DNA from 4 places in the Bacillus sp. XB1 genome. Region 1 is predicted to be linked to each of the others. Evidence: riboswitches for the same ligand, from Rfam matches in the RefSeq annotation. Region 1 holds a riboswitch; each other region holds the start of a gene.

Region 1 (5,957 bases):
TGCCGTAAGTAATAATTTTTTCATTTAAAATATCCTCCCGTTTTTATTATCGTTTATCTATTCGAGTCGTTAAACTATCACCAATCCACTGGATTAAAAATACAACTAGTAATACACAAATTGTCGCAACGATTGTTACATCGTTATTCCCTCTCTGGAATCCTTCTAAGTAAGCAAGTGTTCCAAGGCCACCAGCACCAACAACTCCCGCCATTGCTGTATAGCCTACTAAAGCAATTGTCGTAACCGTAATACCAGATACTAATGCTGGTAATGATTCTGGAATTAACACTTTCAAAATAATTGTGCTTGTTTTTGCTCCCATTGCTTTTGAAGCTTCAATTACACCTTTATCAATTTCGCGAAGTGCAATTTCAACCATTCTCGCGTAGAATGGTGCGGCTCCAATAATTAAAGCCGGCAGAGCTGCACTTGCTCCAAGAATTGTTCCAAGAAGAATCTTTGTAAATGGGATTAATAAAATAATTAAAATGATGAACGGTATAGAGCGGAATATATTTACGAATGCTCCAATCACCGTATTAATTGATTTGTTTTCCCATAAATTATCTTTTGCTGTCATGAAGAGTAACAATCCTAAAATTAGTCCTAAAACAAATGTCGCAAGGGCTGCGATTGCCGTCATATATAACGTTTCACCAGTTGCTTCTAACATTTGATTCCAATCAACATTTGCGAGTAACTTATCCATGTGCAATCACCTCCAGCTCTACTTGATCTTGATGAATTCCTTCTATTGCTTGCTGGATCGCTGTTTCCTCACCATTTAAATGAACAACTAAACTACCGTAAGAACCGTTATTCGTTTGTGCAATATTTCCTTGCAAAATGCTAACTTCTATATCACTGCGTTGCATTAATCGTTGAAGCACTGGTCTTTCTACAGCCTCACCGATAAACTGCAAACGAATTACTTTTCCATCTGGATATTTTTCAATTAAATTTTCAATTGTTTCATTTGTATCTTCAGAATCTGTTAACTGCTGTACAAATCGTTTCGTAATATCTTGCTTCGGATTACGGAATACATCAAGTACTGGACCTGTTTCTACAATCTTTCCTCTCTCCATTACCGCCACTCGGTTACAAATCTTTCGAATCACGTGCATTTCATGTGTAATGAGTACAATTGTTAAACCAAGGCGCTTATTAATGTCTAATAGTAAATCTAAAATTTGATCTGTCGTTTCCGGATCAAGAGCTGACGTTGCTTCATCACATAAAAGCACTTGTGGATTGTTAGCTAATGCTCTTGCAATCCCGACGCGTTGCTTTTGTCCTCCACTCAGCTGAGATGGGTACGCGTCTCCTCTTCCTTCTAATCCAACAAGATGAATTAATTCATCAACACGTTTTCTTCTCTTCGCTTTATCAACACCTGCAATTTCAAGTGGAAACTCAATATTTTCACGTACAGTTCGTGACCAAAGTAAGTTGAAGTGTTGAAAAATCATTCCGATTTCTTGTCTTGCCTTACGAAGTTCACTTCCTGTAATTGCTGATATAACACGATTCGCAATTGTAATTTGGCCAGAAGTCGGTTTCTCTAACTGATTAAACAATCTGATTAACGAACTTTTTCCAGCGCCGCTATATCCAATAACACCAAATATTTCGCCTTTTTCTATTTTTAAATTGGCGTTATCTACAGCAGTGACATCACCGCTTTTCGCCTTATATATTTTCTTTACGTTCTCTAATAGAATCATGATGTTCACCCCTTTTTTGTTTGGATCGACTCCGCAATTTTTTATTTTTAATGCGTGTAGTCCACTGTTATCATTACTTTTATTATTTGAATGTCCTCCACATTCAAACAATAAAAAAACCTTCCTGCTTTAGAGAAGCAGAAAGGTTTATATGCGTATATAACAACATTATCCCTCTCTCTCATCTCTCAAAGCATTCGCTTTGCAGGAATTGGCACCATTTCAACATAAGTTGACGGTTGCCGGGCTTCACAGGGCACAGTCCCTCCACCTCTCTTGATAAGAGAAATCAGATTCAATTTTCGTCTGATTTGAAATTTATGAAATTGTCTATATTTTATGACTTGAATTGTATCAATATACACTCACCATGTCAACAGAAATTTTCGCAAAAAATGAAACTTCAGAATTTTAAGCACCTACTGACATCGGTTTACATATATGAAACATCGATTCCACTAATAACATCGTTCGGTACGTTCCTGAATATTGTACACGTCCATCGTTCATTAACATTTGCAATCGTACATTTCCATTCACCAATTGTTCTATATCCTTTTCATCTAAGCAAATGATTTGTTCCGTTCCTCTTTCCTCATGTACCAGCTCTATATAATCTCTTGAAATTTGTAACGAACAACTTTCATCTCCAAAGCGAAAATTAACAGTTTTTTCTTCTTGTCTTAAAAGCGGTTCTAAATGATATTGACCATTAGCGTAATTTACAAATGATTGAAGCAAAGAATATAATCTCACCCTAAATCACATCCTTCATATCACTTTCTATTACATACCATTCCCTCTCACTAAAGAGCAATCCTGTTATTTTCGCTCGACAAATACTGTATCCACCCTGCATCTCGACATATTTCCCAAGAAATATGTCGAGGCGGCAAAAATTTTGCCGCCTACTTTAATTCCGTATATAAATATTCAACCGAATGAAATGCGTATATCTTCTTCATCAGTGTCCCATTTTCAAAAACAAGTAAACAAGGTACACTTTCAATCCCATACTCTTTCGCTAAATACGGAGCATAATTTAAATCTAACATCCCAATTTTGAGGCCTTCAATTGTCATCTCAACGACTGTTAACATCTTTTTTGCTAATTGGCATGTTCCACACATTGGAGTATATACATATAATACTGTTTTTTCTTCGTTCTCTATTAGGGCTGTAGCTTCGGCTCCTGTCCAATCAATCACTTCTATCATTCCTTACCGTAAATATTCTGTATAAACGTCAATGTCGGCTCCCCATAATACATTTGCTAAGTGTGTAGATGGCGCAGTTGCCACTTCTCGGTACGAGCGATCAATATAGATATGCTCGGCTTGCGGAAATTCTTTTCGAAATTGTTTCCTTAACTTTTCTCCAGCATCATCAGCATCCACTAGCACATACACTTCCTTATCAAAAAACTGATCAACGAGCTCATCCATTTTCGACAAACCAATTGTACCATTTGTACAAACAATTTCCACCGGTTCACGAATAATAGATTCAATCTTTCTTCTATCTGATGTACCTTCTACAATAATGACTTTTTCTACATAAATCATATGTCATCACCCGATCACCATATACTATATAACCTTGAACTTAGTATATAGTATATTCGTTATTTTCATGTTGTTTCCTGTTTATTTTTGCAAAAGAAAAGCGGAAGCGGCTCGTTTAGAACAGGAGGGCATTGGAACTCCTGAACTAGAGGCGCCTTTTGCCTCAAGTGAAGGAGTGAAATGATCGACTGTTCTAGCCGCTGGAGCTGGATCATAAAGAAAAGCGGAACCGACTGTTTAGCCCTGTTGGCTAAGGTTCTTTCGCACAGAAGACGCTTTTTGTCTTCTTGTGCGGAGGGTTCTTAGACATGAAGGGCTAGGAGGGGGAGCTGGACAATGAAAAGCGCAAGCGGCTCGTTTAGATTGTGAAGACTTATGAAACCTTACCACAAAACAGTTTTTCTCATAATAGCTTATTTATTTACATATAACTTGAATTTCATTATTTCACACAAAATAAAAAAGGACAGCACAAAGGCTGTCCTTTAGTCGACTATAATTAGTCTTGGTTTGTCATTTCTGCATATTTTTCTGCAGTTAATAACTTCTCAACTTGGCTTGCATCAGAAAGCTCAACTTTAACCATCCATGCACCCTCGTATGGAGATTCGTTAACAAGTTCTGGTTGGTCACTTAATTCTTCGTTTACTGCTACAACTTTACCGCTTACAGGTGCGTATAACTCAGAAACTGTTTTAACAGATTCTACGCTTCCGAATGGCTCGTCAGCTTCGATTGTTGCACCTACTTCAGGAAGTTCAACGAATACGATATCGCCTAGCTCACCTTGTGCAAAGTGAGTGATACCGATAACAACTTCATTACCTTCAGTTTTTACCCATTCGTGTTCTTCAGAGTAACGTAAATTATTTGGAATGCTCATGACTGTACCTCCAGTGAATGTATTAATTATGTAAAAATACCTTATTGGTACTTTTTCCACACACTTTCAAACTGCTCTTCGTTAAAACCAAGTGTTACATTCGTTCCATCTGTTACAATTGGACGTTTAATCAACATGCCATCAGATGCTAAAAGCTCATACATTTCGTCTTCGCTTGCATCTTTCAACTTATCTTTTAGACCAAGTTCACGGTAACGCATTCCACTTGTATTAAAGAATTTTTTTAATGGTAATTCACTTTTTTCATGTAAATTACGTAAATCTTCTTTTGATGGTGGATTTTCAACAATATGAATCATCTCATATGCTACATCGTTTGCCTCAAACCATTTCTTTGCCTTTTGACATGTGCCACACTTTGGATATGAATAAAATGTTACTGTCATAAATTCACCTACTTTTTTACTAACCTTTACCTTTATCATATAGAAAACGTTTTATTATTTCAAACCATTATTCGCTAAACTTTTACTTATTTCGTGATAATTTTTAATAATCCTGCGAATTTTTCTTATTTTTCCGCCATTTGTTAAGAAAAAAATAAATATATAAATTTTTTAGATTCTGCACCAAACATATATCTTAAACAAGCGTTTGATTAATTCTCCATTTTTCTTTCTTAACCTTTGAACTACAGGAGTTTCTTCCTACCGAACATACAGCTTAAACAAACGTTTGATTAATTCTCCATTTCTCTTTGTTAACCGTTGAGTTACATCAGTTTCTTCCTACCGAACATACAGCTTAAACAAACGTTTGATTAAAAAAATAAGAAGCCTCGTTTACAGGCTCCCTCATCATCTATTCAAATAATCTGCGATGGTTTGAAATACGACGATATACATATTATGAATACTTTCTTCTGTATTTCCACCATTAGATAAACCAATTGCCCATTGTTGCCCTTCACCACTTCCGATATTTGCAAAGCCTTGCGTATACATAGCATTTACATCTTTTCGTGCACTGTTATACTCTATTCCTTTTGTAATAAAAATTGAATATGATTTATCTTGTAAACCGATAAAAAACACTGGTTTCTTTAGCGATGAAAATACATTTTTATACTGCTCTGTTGAGGCTTCTTGAAAGTGATCTTTCATTATTAGAAAACCATCCACTTCCTTAGATTTCTTTTCTAGTTCCTCTAACTTCATTTCTTCAAACTTTACATTCCTAAACGTATCTTTCGGCTTTTCTCCAACAACTCCAATTACGAGTGCTCTTCCATTATATTCTAATTTCTCTCCTTCTTTATCCTTTGCACACCCAGCACCTACTAGGCATATCAATATAAAAAATAAGAAATACGATAAACGCTTCATTTAGCACCCTCTCCTTCTTTTTAGTCAAGTGACAAAAACGTAAGGTTAATTCAAGAAAATGTAAGTAAAATCGATAGCCCAATTCACGTTTCTATATTATAATCAATTGAATTTACTTACATTACTAAACATAGGAGATCAACATGAAGAAATTTAAACTTTCATCTTTTCTTCCGTTAAGTTATATACTTCTACTCGTGCTCGTAAGTCCCCTTTACGACGTATTAAATAAATCGACTGTTCACGCAGTAGACGTTACAACTGTAGTAGATGATTGGATTCCATTTGTAAAAGCATTTATTATTCCTTATTTACTTTGGTTTCCATACTTATACGGCGCACTTATTTATTACTGCTTTGCTGACCGAAAGCAATATTATGTCACTTTAAGTAGTGTTATTTTTGGAAAGCTTGCTTGTTTTTCTATTTATTA
Region 2 (5,957 bases), on a different contig from region 1:
TCCCGAAATATAGTAAGAATACGCATTAAAACAAATAAAAAAGGAGCATAGTCGCTCCTTTTTTATTTGTTTCGATACATAAGTATCTTCAATGTTTTTTTAGTTTACATTTGTGAAGACTAATTAAAAATTAGTATCCTCCGCCCCAGCAGCTGCATCCTACAATTATTAATAGAATGAATAACACAACTAATAAAGCGAAACCTCCACCAAAACCACAAGAACCACCGTAACTCATATTTTCTCCTCCTTTTGGTTTGAAAACTAATAGGTAGTTGATCATTTTAACTGGTTCGTATTATACATTATGTATATATCCCTTTTTTGAGCATGTCTACATAAAAATAAGTAAAAGCACTCGTTTAAAGAGTGCTTTAAAATGGATACCAAAAGTTTTGAAATACGTTTAATTTTAAATATACCGCAACAATAAATATGAAAATACCGGCAAATAAAGCGATGAAATCTTCACGTTTCGCCTTACTTGTATAAAACCATGTACGTTTATCCTTCTTTCCAAATCCTCTTAAATCCATTGCATTTGAAACCGTATCTATTCTTTCTAGAGAATGAATGATCAGTGGCCAGAAAATTAAAACACGGTTCTTCATACGAACCCATAAACTTGCTTCTCCTTTTTCAAAAGCCACCCCTCTCGCTTCTTGCGCGTGTTTAATAATTTTATACTCAGACTGGATGTCAGGAATATAACGTAGTGCAATATTTATTGCATAAGTAATCTTATAATGAATACCAAGTTTACTTAAGTTACTTACAAATTCGCTTGGATCTGTCGTGTAAATAAAAAGAAGTGTAAATGGTAATAACGTAAAATACTTTAATGAAAGTGTAGCTGCATAAAATAATGTTTCATATGTAATCGTTGCATATCCAACATGTAAAAACGCGGTATATGATTCAGTTAATTCAGATCCATGAGTTGGTGTAATCAATAAAATCATGACAGAGTTTAATAAACTAAATGTAAATATGACACTAAAAACAATTAAAATTTTACGAAATGGAATTTTAGCAATGCTGAGCCCGATACACCCAATAATAAATAATATTAGCAACACCCGAAAATCAAAAAACAAAAAAGTAAGCGTCATACAAAAAATAAATAAAAACAATTTCACTATCCCATCCATACGATGAAAATATGTACTATGCACCTTCCTCCCTCCTATTACTGTCTAAATAAAGCTCCATAAATTTTTCTGGACATGCAATCCCACTAAATTTAACAAGCTTGGTTAAAGAACTCTCTCTTAAGTTGGCTCTTTGTAACGTTTCTTGATCGCCTAATACATCAAACACTGTATTATCCGCAATAATTTTCCCTTCATGTAGAACTACTGCACGGTCTGTATATTCTAGCGCGAGATTCATATCGTGAGTGATAAAAACAAATGAAATTCCCTTTTTAGCTAGGTTTTTAATAAAAGACATAAATTGTTTATAGTGATAATAATCTTGTCCCGCTGTCGGTTCATCTAATATGATAAGTTTAGGATTTGTTGTTAATACAGATGCGATTGTTAATCTCTTTTTTTGCCCATAGCTTAGTGCTTGAATTGGCCAATTACGAAATGGATATAAACCACAAATTTTTAAAGTTCCTTCTACTCTATTCTTAATTTCTTCCTTAGAAAAATTATGTAATGTTAATGTAAATGAAACTTCTTCAAAAACAGTAGGCTGTGTAATCATATGATTTGGATTTTGCATCACGTAAGATATGATTTCCCCACGTTTACGAATAGACCAAGAACTAATATCTTCACCTTTTAACAAGATTTTCCCATTTTTCATTTTGTTTATGCCTATAAGACTATGAGCTAATGTTGATTTCCCTGCTCCATTATGTCCTAACAGTGCCACAATTTCTCCTTCATATATTGAAAGGTTTACATTTTCTAATACTTTTTGTTTATTAGAGTATGAAAATGATAAATTCTCCACTTTAAGTAATTCCTTGTTTTTAGTATTCCCTTTTAATATGACTTGTTTCTCCATCCACTCTTTTATAACATTGCTTACCTTTTCTTTTTGAAGGTTTTCCATTGGATATATTACGTCATTATTACTATCAAAATGTAATCTCTTTAATGCTTCGATGTAAATAGGCTCTCTTAAGCCGATACGTGGTAATATATTTGACGCTAAGATTTCTTTTGGTGTTCCTATCGCAATGACTTTACCTTCATCAATTAATATAACTTTGTCTAAATCCAGGTTTAAAATTTCTTCTATTCTATGTTCGATAATAACAATCGTTTTATTATATTGTTCATGTATATCTTTCATAAGTTTTATCGTATGTAAGGCGCTTAGTGGATCTAAATTAGCTAACGGTTCATCGAACAATAATATATCCGCATTTGTTGTTAATAAACCCGCTAGAGAAACTGTTTGCTTTTGACCTCCTGATAATTCATGTGGACTTTGTTTATGAAACGTATGCATCTTCACCTTTCTTAATGAGTCCGAAACAATCTTTTTCATGTCATCTTGCTTTACACATTCATTTTCTAAATAAAAAGCTACATCTTCTTCTACTGTCAGACCAATAAATTGAGCATCTTGATCTTGCAAAATTGTTCCTACCTGTTTACTTTGTTCAAAAATACTTCCTTCCCTCGGGTCTTTACCGGCAATTAAAACGTTACCTGTACTATTCCCTTCGTAAGAAAATGGGATTAGCCCATTTATACAATGAGCTAATGTCGACTTTCCTGAACCACTTCGTCCAGCAATTAGCACTTTTTCCCCAGGGTATATATGAAAGGTAATATCACTTAAAGTAGGCTGCGCAGCATGCCCATATTGAAAGGTGAATTGTTCAAACGAAATAATTGGTTGCATGTTGACATCCCTACTTTTCAATTTTTAAATGTGTATGTTTCTTATTGGATTTCGCCAGACCAATTGTAAGTGGCAATCCAAGTACTAAGAAAACGATGACATCGGAAATTGTTGCTCCTAATACTTGTATAACAATTTTGTCAAATGGTTCCCCCATCACAATAATATCGAATGCCCCAGCAAATATAATAGCAATGACAATACCAACTAGCCCAGTAATTGCTAAATAAGAAATATCCCCCTTCTTAAATGACCCGTTTTTCACACTAAAACCAACTCTTTTTTGAATAAGCCCCATTGAAAAACCAATAATACCTGAACTAATAACCCATCCCCACCAAATACCCCAGCCAGCAATCGTATCTGTTACGGTATGACCGATAAGTCCGATTAACAGTCCTGCCACTGGACCAAATAATGCTCCAAAAACAGTTAATATAGCTAATGCTGGTTTAATAAATGTATTCGGTGCAATAGAAAATCCCCAAAGTCCTAATATCCCGTATAATGCTGCTCCAATACCGATTGCTACTACTAACTTTGTTGATAATTTGTTCATGACAATTCCCCTCTCATATTAGTCAACTTTTATTACTCTATATTTAATTTAAAAATGAATTATGCATCGACACTCCCTTTCTATACAACAAAAAAATGACCTCTTACATAAGAGGTCATTTTCTTTCACGTTCAAGAATCCTCTTATCTTTCAAAAAACACATCGTGTCCTCTGCGGAATTAGCACCTTCCTATAAAATTGCATAGGGGTTGCTGAGGTTTCTTAGGGCCGTTCCCTCCACCTCTCTGGATAAGTATTAATTTGTAATTCGTATTATGGCACTAAAGAATGTTAATTTCAACACTTTTCTTACTATTTTTATTTTTTTGTTAAATAGATCATTTAAATCATTGTATTCTTATCGGAATTATGAAATAATAAATTCAAAATCGTTTCGGGAGGAATGCATTATGAAAGTTATTGGTTTGATTGGAGGATTAAGTTGGGAATCTACATCATTATACTATAAACATATTAATACACTTACACTCTCTCAATACGATCAAAATGCAAAGTTAGTTTTATATAGTATGGACTTTGGTGAAGTAACTACTTTATTACAAAATCATCAATATGAAGAAGTGAAAAATGAACTAGTTACAGTTGCAAAGAAAGTTGAAAAATCTGGGGCTGAATGTTTATTAATGTGTTCAAATACCGTACATCTATTTGCCGAGGAAGTAGAACAAGCAATATCTATCCCGCTTCTTCACATTGGTGATGTAAGTGCTAAAGAAATGGTAGAACAGAGTATAAAGCGTATCGGACTATTAGGAACAAAACAAACGATGGAGCAAGATTTCTATAAATCACGATTAGCGAAATATAACATTGAGACAATTATCCCAAATGAAGAGGAAAGAACCTTTATCCACCATGTCATATTAGATGAATTAAGTAGAGGGATCATTTCAGAAACATCTAAAGAAAAGTTATTACAAATTACAAAATCATTAATTCAAAACGGCGCTGAAGGTATATTATTAGGCTGTACTGAAATACCTTTACTTATCTCCCAAAATGATCTTACTGTTCCCGTTTTTGATACTGCTTTTTTACACGCAAATACTGCTGTGCAATTTGCTGGATAAGAATATACAAGCATAAAGGTGAGAACCTCTATGCTTGTATACAGTTACGACTATTTATCCCGCTATTTATGGGTAGTAAAATCCCTACCGATTAAAGTTTTACTTTATTTAAAAGAGATTCAATAACTGCAATTGCTTCTTTTGAACCACCACATTCTAAAAAGCTATCATTAAGTTTTCTTATACCATGTTTATACTTTTCATTTGAAAGAACATCTGTTACGGCCTCTTTTAAAGTGTGCACATTAACATGTTCTTTCAATAGTCTATGTGCCGCTTCAAGCTCAGTTAATCTTTGCGCTATCATTGGCTGGTCTTTATCATGCGGTATTATTACAAATGGGACATTATAATGAATGGCATCGTGTACGCTATTCATACCGCCATGTGTAATAAAAACATCTGCTTCATTTAATATTTCTGATTGAGGTACATATGGAGCAATTATAAAATTATCTGGTGCTTTCTTAATTTTAGAAATATCATTTCTATCACCAATTGCCATTACAACTATCCCATCAAAATCTGAAAAAGTATCAATACAAGTATTAAAGAATGGTTCGAGTCCTTCAAGCAGTGTTCCCATTGAAATATAAATAACTTTCTTTTCTTTAAGTGATTCCAGTGGAAACTTTATATTTGTTTTACGCTTTGAAATACTCGGTCCAATAAAAATGTTATTTTCTCCGAACGATTCGTTATTAGGTTGGAAATAGCGACTTGTGTATACGAGACAAACATCACCCTTATTATTCATAAATTGAAGATTATTCTTTGGTTTTACTCCAAATTTATGTTCCATCTGATTTAGTAATTTTTCAGAGATTTCCTCTGGTTGGAATGGCATATCTGCATTTGGATGAAAAGGTAATGTCTTCAAAAATTCTGGCGGAATTAAAAATATAGGTGAGGACACTACACCTGGAACTTGTAAATACTCCTTTACTAACTCTCCTGCGCCAAATATATCATAAATTACGAAATCAAAATTTATACTTTCACATAATTGTTTCGTAATTTCTAATATATATAAAGAAGTTTGAACATGCACATGAAAGAAAGCATTTAACCCAGATGAGGTTTCAGCATCAATAGAAATCTCTTTTAATAGATCCGGATGAATATGTACAGTAGCTCCTAAATCTTCAATTCTATCCTTAAAGTTTGCCGTTGTAATATAATGTACGTTATCCCCTCGTTTAGTAAAAGCTTTTACTAAATTTAATGTAGGGTTTACATGTCCCTCTGCTGGAAAATTAACCACTAAAATATTTAGCACTTATTCCTCACTCCTTACATTTCATTGTTTTAATTAAGCATACTGTTATTTGTACAAGTAATCTTCCCCTAATAGTCCTAATATGCTTGCTACATTATATTGATAAATAATTTTCAGTCATCAACATAAAAAAAGCATCTACCTATGTAGATGCCTAACC
Region 3 (5,957 bases), on a different contig from region 1:
TCCCTTTGCAACAGTTGCTTTGAAGCCAGCTAGTAACCTTTCTCTATACTATCCCTATAAGTGCTACCCCATTTCCAACCGTTTTCTTCTAGTATATTAAAAGCAGAATCTGATACAAGGCTCTATATCAACCTATCAATAAATTATCACCCTATAAATATCTGAATTTTCTTTATATTAGAGGTTATCTCCCAAACAACCTCGAATAATTGTAATACATATACATAAGGAGGCTGATCTATTTTGTTTCGTTCCTTTACAAATGGTTGCGTCGCCTTAGTGCAACGCTTCTTGCCAGAACCGTTTATTTTATCATGTTTACTAACTGTTTTTGTTATCTTCTTTGGTATGTTTGCGACTCACCAAACCCCTGTAGAAATGATTAATCACTGGGGTAATGGAATTTGGGGACTCCTCGCCTTTTCTATGCAAATGGCACTTGTACTCGTGACTGGATCTGCTTTAGCAAATGCTCCTCTTATTAAAAAGGGATTAACGAAAGCTGCCAGACTACCAAAAACGAATGGACAAGGCATTATTGCCATTTCAATTGTAAGTTTACTTGGTGCATACATAAACTGGGGCTTTGGAATTGTTGTATCTGTTTTATACGCAAAAGAAGTGGCAAGGCAGCTGGACGGATTAGATTATAGACTAGCAATCGCCTCTTCTTACTCTGGATTTCTCATTTGGCATGCGGGTCTTTCTGCCTCTATCCCTCTTACGTTAGCAACAGGCGGTGAAACGTTAATTAAAACGACTGCTGGAAGTATTAAAGAGGCGATTCCAATAACAGAAACGTTATTCTCACCATACGCTCTCGTTCCAGTTATTATTTTTCTCATTACGATGCCTCTCATTAATAAGGCGATGCATCCAGATGAAAAACATACGATCACTGTAGATCCTAGCGTGTTCCATGAAGAAGCCGCTGCTCAAGAAGTAGAAAAAAATACATTCGCTGAAAAGATGGAAAATAGCATTATTATTACACTTTTCGTTGGATTGTTAGGTCTCATTTATATTTTCAATTACTTTTATACGAAAGGTTTTAACCTTACTCTCGATATCGTGATTTTCATGTTATTAATTGCAGGTCTTATTTTCCACAGTACTCCGATTCAGTATATTCGCGCTTTTTCAGACTCTACGAAAAGTGCTTCTGGCATTTTACTTCAATTTCCGTTTTACGCAGGAATTATGGGCATGATGATTGGAGCAAATAGTGAAGGACTTTCACTTGGAGGAGCTATTTCTAATTTCTTTATTAGCATTTCAAATGAAACGACTTTTCCGCTCTTTACATTTTTAAGTGCTGGCATTGTTAACATTTTCGTTCCATCTGGCGGCGGTCAATGGGCTGTGCAAGCACCAATTATGATTCCAGCTGGCGCTGAACTTGGTGTACCTGCTGCAAAAACAGCAATGGCAATTGCATGGGGCGATGCTTGGACGAATTTAATTCAACCTTTCTGGGCATTACCAGCATTAGCGATAGCTGGTTTAGGTGCTCGTGACATTATGGGATTTTGTGTTGTGAACTTACTATATGCGGGTTTTATCATTAGTCTATGCTTCTTATTTATTTAAACGAAAAGCTAGTTTTATACTAGCTTTTTTACATAATAAATCACTTATTTCCCATGCAATTTATAATCTTCTCCCACTCTATCTCCGTAAGATGTAATGACTCAAATGCAAAAAAATCTTCGCAAATTTTTCCGATCAAGTGTAGATGTTCACTCAAAAAATTCCACTGTAACGCTTTAGGAAGAAAATATGTTTCATATTCTTTACTTCCCCGTACTACCTCATCAACTTCTCTTTCACAAATTCCTCTTATCAAGTAGTCATTTCTTAACTCTATTTGAATTTGCTGAAATGTTTTACTACATTTTTTCAATTGAAGTAAACACGTAACATACTTCCGAAAAAGTTCGCCGTCATACTGAATACAGTTTATAATACGGTCGACTTCATTCATAATGTACGAGCCTTTTCTTCTATTTGTAATAACCATTTTTCACGCTTTGATACTTTACTCGTTTTCACAGATTGAAACACTGAACGTTTTATATCGCGAATGCCACAAAAACGTAAAACACCTCTCTTCATCATAATCCAATCTGCTGATCGATATAATAGTGCGACGTACCATAGGGGCGAGTCTAACTTATTAATAACCCATGCTTTTTTCCCTTGCAATAATCCTTTCGACAGAGCCCCTTCATATTTATAAGCAAATCCAGCTACGAAAATACGATCGATAAATCCTTTTAAAATTGCTGGCATCCCCCACCACCATATTGGATAGATGAATAAAAGTGTATCTACTTCTTCTACTAACGTTCTGTACCGAGCTGTTTCTTCTTCATTTACTAAATCACGTCTTTTCTTCTCTTCATTAAATACGAGGACTGGATCAAATTGTTCTTTGTATAAATCAAGCAGCGTAACTGAATGATTTGTTTCCGGTAGTCCTTTTTGCACATGATTGAAAATCGCCGCGTTAAAACTTGAAGGATTAGGATGAGCGTATACAATTAGTACGTTCACTACATAACAACTCCCTCTATACATTAAAGTTTCTCCTTCTTTAACATCTTCTCTACAATTTGCACGTTTTTCGAACTTTGCAATAATCGATTCAATAATATAAGTAATTCTTCTTTTTCTAAATCTTTCAGTTTCTCTTTAACTGCACTCTCACCAGCACCTTGAATATCATAAACAACTGCCGCCATATGCTTACAAAGATTCTCATATGGACATTCGCAGCTACTTTCTGAAAAATCTTCGAGATCGATAACTACTTCATAATTTCCTGCATTTCCAGTAACGAAAGCAAACACTTTTTTATCATGTATTTCAACATCTTCTACATGTCCATCTTCATAATATTCATATCCCTTATCTACAATGTACTTTGGGATCCATTTCGTTATATCTTTTAATAAGTAAGCGTACATAATTGTACCCCTTCCTTTAATTCCCTTTTGACTTCAAAAATCCTGTATGTTATTCTAATAACTGTCAAATAGCAAGTCTATATGACAAAACGACTGACACCTATTCGGCGAAGGTGTCTCTTTTCATTTGCAGCCGATATGAATTGCCTCTTTCAGGCACATTCAATTTTTGACACTACACACTCAACACCATTCCCTGTATCAGGCTGCTTTAGCAGTCTTTTACTCTACATACTCCGTTATTTTAAGAAAAAAAGAGAGCTTAGCTCCCTTTTCTCGCCTTATACAATACCCCTTTTTCAGCATAGAGATATTCATCAGCTAATGTAATTTTCCCATCCAGTTTTAGTTCGTCTAATAATCTTGATAAATAAAATTGATGCAACATCTTTTTCGTGAATTTTCCTTCATGATGCGAAACGATATGTTCTTGAATATCTAACAATGATATCGGCTTATCTTGCTCTATCATATATTCATAAACTGTACTACGCAGTTTTACGTATTTTTCGAGTGTCACAGTAATGCGCAACCCCTTTCTTCTTAATATAAATTTTCGTAATCGGTTTTTTTGCAATAAAAAAACCTCTCCGATAAGAAGAAGTTACGTATATATCTTCGTCTTATCTCCCAGAACAAATATGTTCTGCTGGAATTAGCACCTGCATCGCGGTTGCTGGGTTTCATCGGGCCAGTCCCTCCACCTCTCTGGATAAGAAAATATTCACTTAATTCTTACTATACGTAATTCCACTTTAATTGTCAAATAAATATAACAAATTATATTTTCTTCCTTACTGTTCATACTACCCATATACGAACACGCAAGGAGGATTATGAAATGCATCAAAATGCTCGCGGATATGTACAAGATTCTTTTCAATCATTACAAGAAGCTAAAAATTGTTTAGAAGAAGCGCTCGAAACAGTTGAAAAAGATTTTAATCGCGCTCGTATTGAACAATCACTTTATGCTGTTGAACAAGCTATTCAACGTTGCGAGTACACCGTTCACATTTTAGAAAAAGATTAAAAACTTCCCATCAATTGATGGGAAGTTTTTTCAAATGGCATACTTCATAATTATTGCCGTTATAATTAAAAAATATACAGAATTAGCAATTTCTAAAATTCCTACTTTTATAATAGAAATTTTTTTGCCATACAACACAATTGCTCGAATGACACTTGGTATAAAAATAAGAGAACACCAGGGATTAATCACAAATATGATTATTGTTAATACGATATGATATCCCCAAGATATAAGACGATACTTCGGGTTATTTTTTTCACGAATCATCGTTTTCACATAGAACGTACTACCTAAAAAGTATAAAAATGAAATAAGTGCAATGAATATAGCTGTATGATCGATTTGCTTCATTGAAAAGGAATAACTAATTAATCCACCGATACAAAACACAATAATCGCACAAATATCATTTAATAGTGCTCTTTCATTTTTTTGACGAGCGTAATACATATTCACTATAAATAATGGAATCATTACTATTACGAATAAAAGAATTCGCCACTCATATAATAAAGAAATCATCCCAAATAGGAACGCAATGCTGAAATAAACAATGGCAGCTTGTAAAAACTCTTTTTTTCGTCTTTGCTTTATGTATGTAAGAAATGGATACGTGGCTAAATAGATAAAAAACCACGCTAAAAACAATGGAATATGATAAATAGTAGGTTTCCCAAGTATGACACTTAATAAAAAAGGAATAACAAGCATAGCCCATGCACCATGTTGCTTCGGAATAACTAACTTCATTAACTATACACCTCCCTTTTGAAAAAAGTTCTCACCTACCATTATACAAATAATTTTATATAATAACGGATGTATATTAAATCGATTTTTTGACAAAAAAATGCTCCTTACAATATGTAAGAAGCATGAAAGAGGCAAACGAATATGTAAGTCGCGACCCTACCTTATATGAGTATGCTTTTCTATGTCACGTTATGCTCATCTAATATACCGTATTTCTTTTTAAATCTTGTAAGAATCGTAATCCATGAAGTACTAAATAGTAATAAGAAAATAACATTCGAAATCGCATGGCTCAAATCAAAGTAAAAACTTGCGATATAATACGAAATGACAGTTTCCCACGTTGCTTCTCGTATAAAACCGAGAAGGCCCCAGAAATTCATAATCCAGCCAAATAAAAAGCCAACAATTACTCCGTAAAGAAGTCTTCCCCATAGCTTTTTCATAAAAAATGTATTACGAAGTAAACCTGCTATAAAACCAATCATACCCCACGAAAACATTTGCCACGGTGTCCATGGACCTTGTCCTAAAAAAATATTAGATACGATTGCTGCTGTAGCACCAATCATAAAACCAGTTTCACTTCCAAATACAATTGCAGAAACGATAATGACAAAAGAAGTTGGTTGTACACTTGGTAAAATAGAAAATGGCACCCGGCTTACTGCTGCAATTGCCGCTAATACAGCAACGAGAACAATTTCACGTGAAACAAACGCCTTTCTTTCAAAACGGATATAGAAAGGTAACATAATAACCGCTAATATAAACAAACTACTTAACATGTAATAACCGTCCATGACAAGTGTCGTAAAGAGTAATGTGCCGATTATTACTGCAAAGATACATATTATGAATGCAACATATCGTTTGGACAAGCTTCGTACACATCCTCCCACGTTAATGCATATGGCAATTCTTTTCGAATGAATCGGTTAATAGATGTTGTATAAAAGAAGTTGCCGCTAAAAAATTCTTTCGGTGCATCATTCATAATGACTGTTCCATCAAATAACATCATACATTGATCAACGTATTTCGCTGCAAATTCAATGTCATGCGTCGCCATTACAATTGTTGTTCCTTCTTTTTGTAGCTTCCTAAATAGCTCTCCTACTCTTTCTTTCTTCCATGGATCTAACCCCTTTGTCGGTTCATCCAGTAATAATAAAGTCGGCTTTGATAATAACGTCGTA
Region 4 (5,957 bases), on a different contig from region 1:
ACATACACAGCGTTATATTCATTTTGTACTGCCGCAAGAGGATGTGTATTTGGAAGTAAAGTTGGTTCAACTGTAACCTCCAATTTTTCACCATCTCGTTTTGCAAGACCGATTAATTTAATTGTATAACCTAAGCTCTTACTATATTCAATATCTTCCTCTGTAATAGAGGTAATCCCTTTTACTTTCACGTCTCCAAGCTCTACATTTGTAGAGAAACCGAGAGTAGCTAAAATCGTCATTTTTCTTGCTGCATCTAAACCTTCTACATCTGATGTTGGATCTGCTTCTGCAAATCCAAGTTGTTGGGCTTCTTTTAACACGTCGTTATATGCTCTCCCTTCGTCTGACATTTTCGTCAAAATAAAATTTGTCGTTCCATTTACAATTCCCATTACTTTCGTAATAAGATCTGAGGAAAGTCCTTCTACGATACTGCGTAAAATTGGAATTCCCCCTGCCACACTCGCCTCATAGAATAAATCAGCCTTATTATCTTTTGCTGTCGCTAATAATTCAGCTCCATGTAATGCCATTAAGTCTTTATTTGCAGTTACAACATGCTTTCCGCTTTTTAAAGCTTGTAAAATATATGATTTTGCATCATCAATGCCACCCATCACTTCAATGACAACATCAATATTTGGATTATCTAAAATTTCATTTGCATCTTGTGTTAATAGAGTAGAAGGTACCTCTACCTCTCTCTCTTTCTCAATGTTTTGCACTAATACTTTCGTTACCTTCACTGGACAACCTACTTGGTGTATGAGTCGTTCTTGATGATCCGTAATAATACGAACCACACCACTGCCAACTGTCCCAAGACCTAATAACCCAACTTGAATTTCTTTCATAGTACTGTCCACCCCTCAAAAATTGTGTTTAGATGAAATTATATGAGTAAAAAATCTGAAAAACAATGTATTTTGAACATTCGGAAAAATAAAGGTTAATCTTTACAAGGAAAACGTTGCCACGTGTTACACAATCTTTCTTTACAATATATAAGGGGTTTCTTGATACACGTAATAATTCAACCAATTAGAAAACAATAAATTACCATGACTCCTCCACCTAACAAGCGGCTTTTCATCTGGATTATTATGTTTAAAATAGTTTTTTGGCACATCAATATTTAATCCCTTGTCACGATCTCGTTCGTATTCTTGTTTTAACGTCTCACAACTATATTCGCTATGTCCAAGGGCAAACACTTGCCTTCCTTCTGGCCCAATAACAAGGTGAACACCTGCTTCTTCAGAGTTTGCTAACAATGTTAAGTCTTTCACTCCTCTAATATCATTCTCTCGTACTTCTGTATGACGAGAATGCGGAGCAAAAAACAATTCATCAAATCCTTGTAACAATTTCACATGTTGCTCGCAAACTTCATGTTCAAATACACCGAACATTTTTTCCTTAAGGGGATACTTTGGAACACCATAATGATAGTACAAGCCAGCCTGTGCTCCCCAGCAAATATGGAGCGTAGATGTTACATTCGTTTTTGAATACTCCATAATATGTTTAAGCTCTTCCCAATAATCTACCTCTTCAAAAGCGAGGGTCTCCACTGGCGCTCCTGTAATAATGAGCCCATCAAACTTTTCATTTTCAATATCACGAAACGTTTTATAAAAGCTTGTTAAATGTTCTTGCGTTACATTACGAGATAGATGTGATTCCATATGAAGCAAATGAACATCTAATTGTAACGGTGTGTTTCCAATTAAGCGAAGTAATTGCGCCTCTGTGTCTTGCTTCGTTGGCATTAAATTTAATATAGCAATTTTTAAAGCGCGTATATCTTGTGTTTCCGCTCGCTCCTTCGTCATTACAAAAATATTTTCTTTTTGTAACACTTTGCGAGCCGGTAAATCTTTATCAATTATGATCGGCATGTGTTTTGCCCCCAACTAGAGCTGCTTCCAAATCTGCAATAATATCAGAAACATCTTCTATACCAACTGATAAACGAATTAAATCAGATGTAACACCAGCTAAACGCTGATCTTCAGCATTTAATTGTCTATGCGTCGTACTAGCAGGATGTATAACGCAAGTTCGTGCATCAGCTACGTGCGTTACAAGAGTTGCTAGTTTTACATTTGCGATAAATTCTTTTGCTGCTTCTAATCCGCCTTTAATACCGAAAGTTAAAACACCACTAGCGCCTTTTTTCAAGTACTGTTGTGCCAATGAGTAATTTTCATTACTATCTAAGCCCGGATAATTCACCCATTCAATACGTTCATGGCTAGCAAGCCACTTAGCAACTGCAAGAGCATTTTCACTATGACGTTCCATTCGTAAATGCAATGTTTCTAAGCCAATATTGCTAATATATGCATTGAATGGGCTCATACAATTTCCATAATCTCTTAATAGCTGAACACGTGCTTTCACAATATACGCTGCTGCACCAAAGTTTTGAACGTAACTTACACCGTGATAACTTGGATCTGGTTCAACAAGTTCAGGATACTTTCCATTTGTCCAATCAAAGTTTCCACCGTCAATTACAATACCGCCTAAGGAGCTCGCATGCCCATCGATATACTTCGTCGTAGAATGAACAATAATATTTGCCCCATGTTCAAACGCCTGGCATAAATAAGGAGTTGCTAATGTATTATCAACGATAAAAGGTACCTCTAATTCTTTAGCAGCAGCTGAAAATTCTTTAAAATTTAAAACATTCATCGCTGGATTTCCTAACGATTCTGCATAGATAAGTTTCGTCTTGTCATTAGCAAGCGCCGTAATTTCATCTGCCGTTAAATTTGGATTAAAGAACGTAACATCAATACCCAGTTTACGCAAACTCACTCCAAATAAATTAAACGTTCCCCCGTAAACCGTTGAAGAACAAAGTAAATGATCCCCACTACTACAAATATTTAAAACTGCGAGCATAATAGCTGCTTGCCCAGAAGCCGTTGCAACAGCTCCTACACCGCCTTCTAAATCTGATAACTTCTGCTCAAATGCGGCTAGAGTAGGGTTTCCAATACGTGTATAAATATATCCTTCTGCCTCTAAGTTAAATAGGGCTGCTAAATCATCTGAAGTATCGTATTTATATGTTGTACTTTGATAAAGTGGTAAAACACGTGGTTCACCATTTTTTGGCGTATAGCCACCTTGCACACAAATTGTTCCTTTTCCCCATGATTCTCCCATCTCTCATTCTCCTTTCTTTTATACAAAATAAAAAACTGCCCCTTTCCTGAAAACAAGAAAGGAGCAGTTTGAAAACACGCTCTAAAGGCTCTTTCTTATCTCTCAGGATTACTACCTGCAGGATTTGGCACAATTCCGTTATACGGCTGTTGCCAAGGTTTCATCGGGCCTGTCCCTCCACCTTTTCTTGATAAGACTATGCAATTACCGTTGATTTTATAGCAATAATTTCCTAATGTCAAACAGTTTTTCTGAATGTTCTAAAATAAATGTTAACAGTTTCATATAAAGCAACAAAAGAAATATATTCTAGTCTATTTCAAAAAAGACCTTTAAAAACCTCAAATCAATCTATAAAATTAAATAAGTAATTTAACCTATAAATTCAAATTCCCCTAAAGTTAGCCTATATGTTGAATAGGCCATCTTCTCAAAAAGATACTATATATATTCAATCCATTTTTCACTAGTATATTTCACTTTTTTACCTACTAAGATTTACATAACGGAGGTATAACATGACAAATAAAAAAGATATGCAGTACATACTTGCTCTATATGGCATTCTTCTAGGATCTATAGTAGGAGCTACAGTCTGGTTATTTTTAGTCACAATAAATATTGGAATCCACTTTATTTGGGGATACTTGCCTGAAGTTCTCTCTTTTCCCTCTTATTACACCCTTTGCGTAACAATAATTGGCGGGGTCCTTGTTGGTCTATCACAAAAACATTTCGGTACATACCCACGCCTTATGCCTGAAGTGATGGCTGAATATAAAAAAACTGGTCGAATCGAATATCGCTTTGTCCATCAGGCTACTTTAACAGCGATTATTGTTTTAATTTTCGGAGCTAGTCTTGGTCCAGAAGCCGCACTAGTTGGAATTATAGGCGGACTGTGCACATGGGTAGGGGATCGCTTTAAATTTGCCTTAAAGGGTATGAATGAGCTAACCGAGATCGGAATTGGAGCTACTTTAAGTGTCATTTTTAACGCACCATTATTCGGTTATTTAGCACCAAATGAAAATGAGGGGGAACAAATTGCTGCTTTTTCTAAAGGAAAAAAGGCGATTGTATACTTAACTACTACTTTCGCAGGTTTTTCTGTTTATTTACTACTGAGTAAACTCGATAATCGTGGATCCTTTATTGTTGATTTCGGGGAAGGTGCACTTTCTTTCAATGAATGGATCGCATTTCTTCCACTTGCTAGTATCGGTGCTATAGTTGGTTTCTTTTATTTCAAGTTAGAATTCACATTAGAGAAGTTAATTCACCCTTTTAGGGAATACAAACTGACACTCGGAATTATCGGTGGTATTTTATTAGGAATTGCGGGAACTTTTCTTCCGTACACATTATTTTCAGGGGAACATCAATTAAAAGAATTAGTTGTTGAATGGAGCCATTTATCTTTTTGGATACTACTTCTTTCAGGGATTTTAAAGTTGTGCATTACTGCCGTTTGTTTGAACACAGGGTGGCGAGGTGGACATATCTTCCCAATTATATTTTCCGGGTCAAGTATCGGATACGCTGTAGCATCTATTCTTCCTATAGATCCAGTAGCATCTGTTGCCATCGTAACGACAGCAATTTCAAGCTATGCGTTACGAAAGCCAATAGCTATAACATTACTATTACTTATGTTTTTCCCGCTTAATTTACTATTGCCCATGCTTGGTGCAGCTGCTATCGGGAATGCCTTTCCGCTCCCAAAACATAACGAAAATAAAAATTAATAAAAATAGGCAGTGGGGATAAAAGCTCCACTGCCTATTTTTTTATTACACATGCTGCTTTAATAACGCTTCTAACTCCTCAAAATTATGCACTTCATATGTCGGTATAATCCCACTATCATTTAATTTCCTTTCTGGATTAAACCAACAAGTATCAATTCCCGCTACATATCCACCTTTCATATCAGCGCTTAATGAATCCCCAATAATCAGCCCTGCTTCAGGTGCAAAGTTAGGAATCCGTTCAAAAACATAATCAAAATACTCTTTCATCGGCTTTTGAAAACCTGTATCTTCCGAAACAAAAACATCTTTAAATAATGAATGTAAACCTGCATTACGTAAACGTTTATCTTGCGTCTTAGAAACACCATTTGTCACTATATACAATTCATACTCTCCTTGAATTTGATTTATAAATTCAAACGCACCTTGCATGAGTTGATTTCCTTCTTCTAAGTAGTTACGATAATTATTTTCCAATAATATTCCATCTACTTCTTCTCCATACTCTTTAAACAACAGAGAAAATCTTGTATTTACAACTTCATTGCGTGATAGTTCCCCTTTTTCAAAAGCATCCCAAAGACCTTTATTTATTTTTTTATAACGAGCCTCTATCTCGTCTGTTAAAGGGATTCCCTTCTCTTCAAAAAGCACCCGTAAAGCCACTTTTTCAGCCTTTTGGAAGTCTAGTAATGTATCATCTACATCAAATAACAACGTTTTATATTTTTTCATAAATTCATCACACTCTCTTTTCTACAAAAACAAATTTACATAAATCGTATCATTCCTTCTTGTAAAGATAATAGGAGATATCTCATACTATACATAGGGGTGAAAATATGAAAATCAGCAAAAATGAGGAAGAAATTTATCAATACATGCGAATCCATCAATTCCATACCCTATTTTCATTTCATGTCTTGCCATATGTAGAGCTGCATTCTTTTCAAACGAAAGAGATGATATGTAGCGAAGGAAATGCTCTCCCTTATCTCTATTACTTAATTTCTGGGA

Evidence for each region. A riboswitch is a leader RNA that binds a small molecule or an ion and turns the genes downstream of it on or off. The one in region 1 is predicted to bind S-adenosylmethionine.
Region 2: another riboswitch for S-adenosylmethionine. It lies ahead of ACK1U5_RS05360 (ECF-type riboflavin transporter substrate-binding protein); the one in region 1 lies ahead of ACK1U5_RS23665 (methionine ABC transporter ATP-binding protein).
Region 3: another riboswitch for S-adenosylmethionine. It lies ahead of ACK1U5_RS02110 (hypothetical protein); the one in region 1 lies ahead of ACK1U5_RS23665 (methionine ABC transporter ATP-binding protein).
Region 4: another riboswitch for S-adenosylmethionine. It lies ahead of ACK1U5_RS22580 (bifunctional O-acetylhomoserine aminocarboxypropyltransferase/cysteine synthase); the one in region 1 lies ahead of ACK1U5_RS23665 (methionine ABC transporter ATP-binding protein).

Annotation. Positions count from the first base shown of each region.
Region 1 covers NZ_JBNRIL010000004.1:124,545-130,501, reverse strand. Annotated here, with positions in the region: gene metQ (methionine ABC transporter substrate-binding lipoprotein MetQ) at 1-24, opposite strand, end outside; gene ACK1U5_RS23670 (methionine ABC transporter permease) at 47-712, opposite strand; gene ACK1U5_RS23665 (methionine ABC transporter ATP-binding protein) at 705-1,730, opposite strand; SAM riboswitch class I at 1,909-2,016, opposite strand; gene ACK1U5_RS23660 (hypothetical protein) at 2,142-2,486, opposite strand; gene ACK1U5_RS23655 (thioredoxin family protein) at 2,639-2,947, opposite strand; gene ACK1U5_RS23650 (toprim domain-containing protein) at 2,951-3,295, opposite strand; gene gcvH (glycine cleavage system protein GcvH) at 3,795-4,178, opposite strand; gene ACK1U5_RS23640 (arsenate reductase family protein) at 4,220-4,585, opposite strand; gene ACK1U5_RS23635 (hypothetical protein) at 4,997-5,524, opposite strand; gene ACK1U5_RS23630 (phosphatase PAP2 family protein) at 5,668-5,957, shown strand, end outside.
Region 2 covers NZ_JBNRIL010000001.1:1,062,595-1,068,551, forward strand. Annotated here, with positions in the region: gene ACK1U5_RS05340 (sensor histidine kinase) at 1-29, shown strand, start outside; gene ACK1U5_RS05345 (YjcZ family sporulation protein) at 131-238, opposite strand; gene ACK1U5_RS05350 (energy-coupling factor transporter transmembrane component T family protein) at 375-1,175, opposite strand; gene ACK1U5_RS05355 (ABC transporter ATP-binding protein) at 1,168-2,868, opposite strand; gene ACK1U5_RS05360 (ECF-type riboflavin transporter substrate-binding protein) at 2,879-3,427, opposite strand; SAM riboswitch class I at 3,568-3,683, opposite strand; gene ACK1U5_RS05365 (aspartate/glutamate racemase family protein) at 3,838-4,518, shown strand; gene ACK1U5_RS05370 (macrolide family glycosyltransferase) at 4,610-5,797, opposite strand.
Region 3 covers NZ_JBNRIL010000001.1:422,774-428,730, reverse strand. Annotated here, with positions in the region: gene ACK1U5_RS02130 (short-chain fatty acid transporter) at 244-1,590, shown strand; gene ACK1U5_RS02125 (group-specific protein) at 1,631-1,984, opposite strand; gene ACK1U5_RS02120 (NAD(P)H-dependent oxidoreductase) at 1,981-2,556, opposite strand; gene ACK1U5_RS02115 (SWIM zinc finger family protein) at 2,580-2,969, opposite strand; gene ACK1U5_RS02110 (hypothetical protein) at 3,232-3,489, opposite strand; SAM riboswitch class I at 3,590-3,688, opposite strand; gene ACK1U5_RS02105 (hypothetical protein) at 3,811-4,002, shown strand; gene ACK1U5_RS02100 (YwiC-like family protein) at 4,033-4,755, opposite strand; gene ACK1U5_RS02095 (ECF transporter S component) at 4,938-5,639, opposite strand; gene ACK1U5_RS02090 (ABC transporter ATP-binding protein) at 5,612-5,957, opposite strand, start outside.
Region 4 covers NZ_JBNRIL010000003.1:274,925-280,881, forward strand. Annotated here, with positions in the region: gene ACK1U5_RS22570 (homoserine dehydrogenase) at 1-857, opposite strand, end outside; gene metA (homoserine O-acetyltransferase MetA) at 999-1,904, opposite strand; gene ACK1U5_RS22580 (bifunctional O-acetylhomoserine aminocarboxypropyltransferase/cysteine synthase) at 1,888-3,186, opposite strand; SAM riboswitch class I at 3,279-3,383, opposite strand; gene ACK1U5_RS22585 (chloride channel protein) at 3,705-4,934, shown strand; gene ACK1U5_RS22590 (YjjG family noncanonical pyrimidine nucleotidase) at 4,980-5,675, opposite strand; gene ACK1U5_RS22595 (transcriptional regulator YeiL) at 5,783-5,957, shown strand, end outside.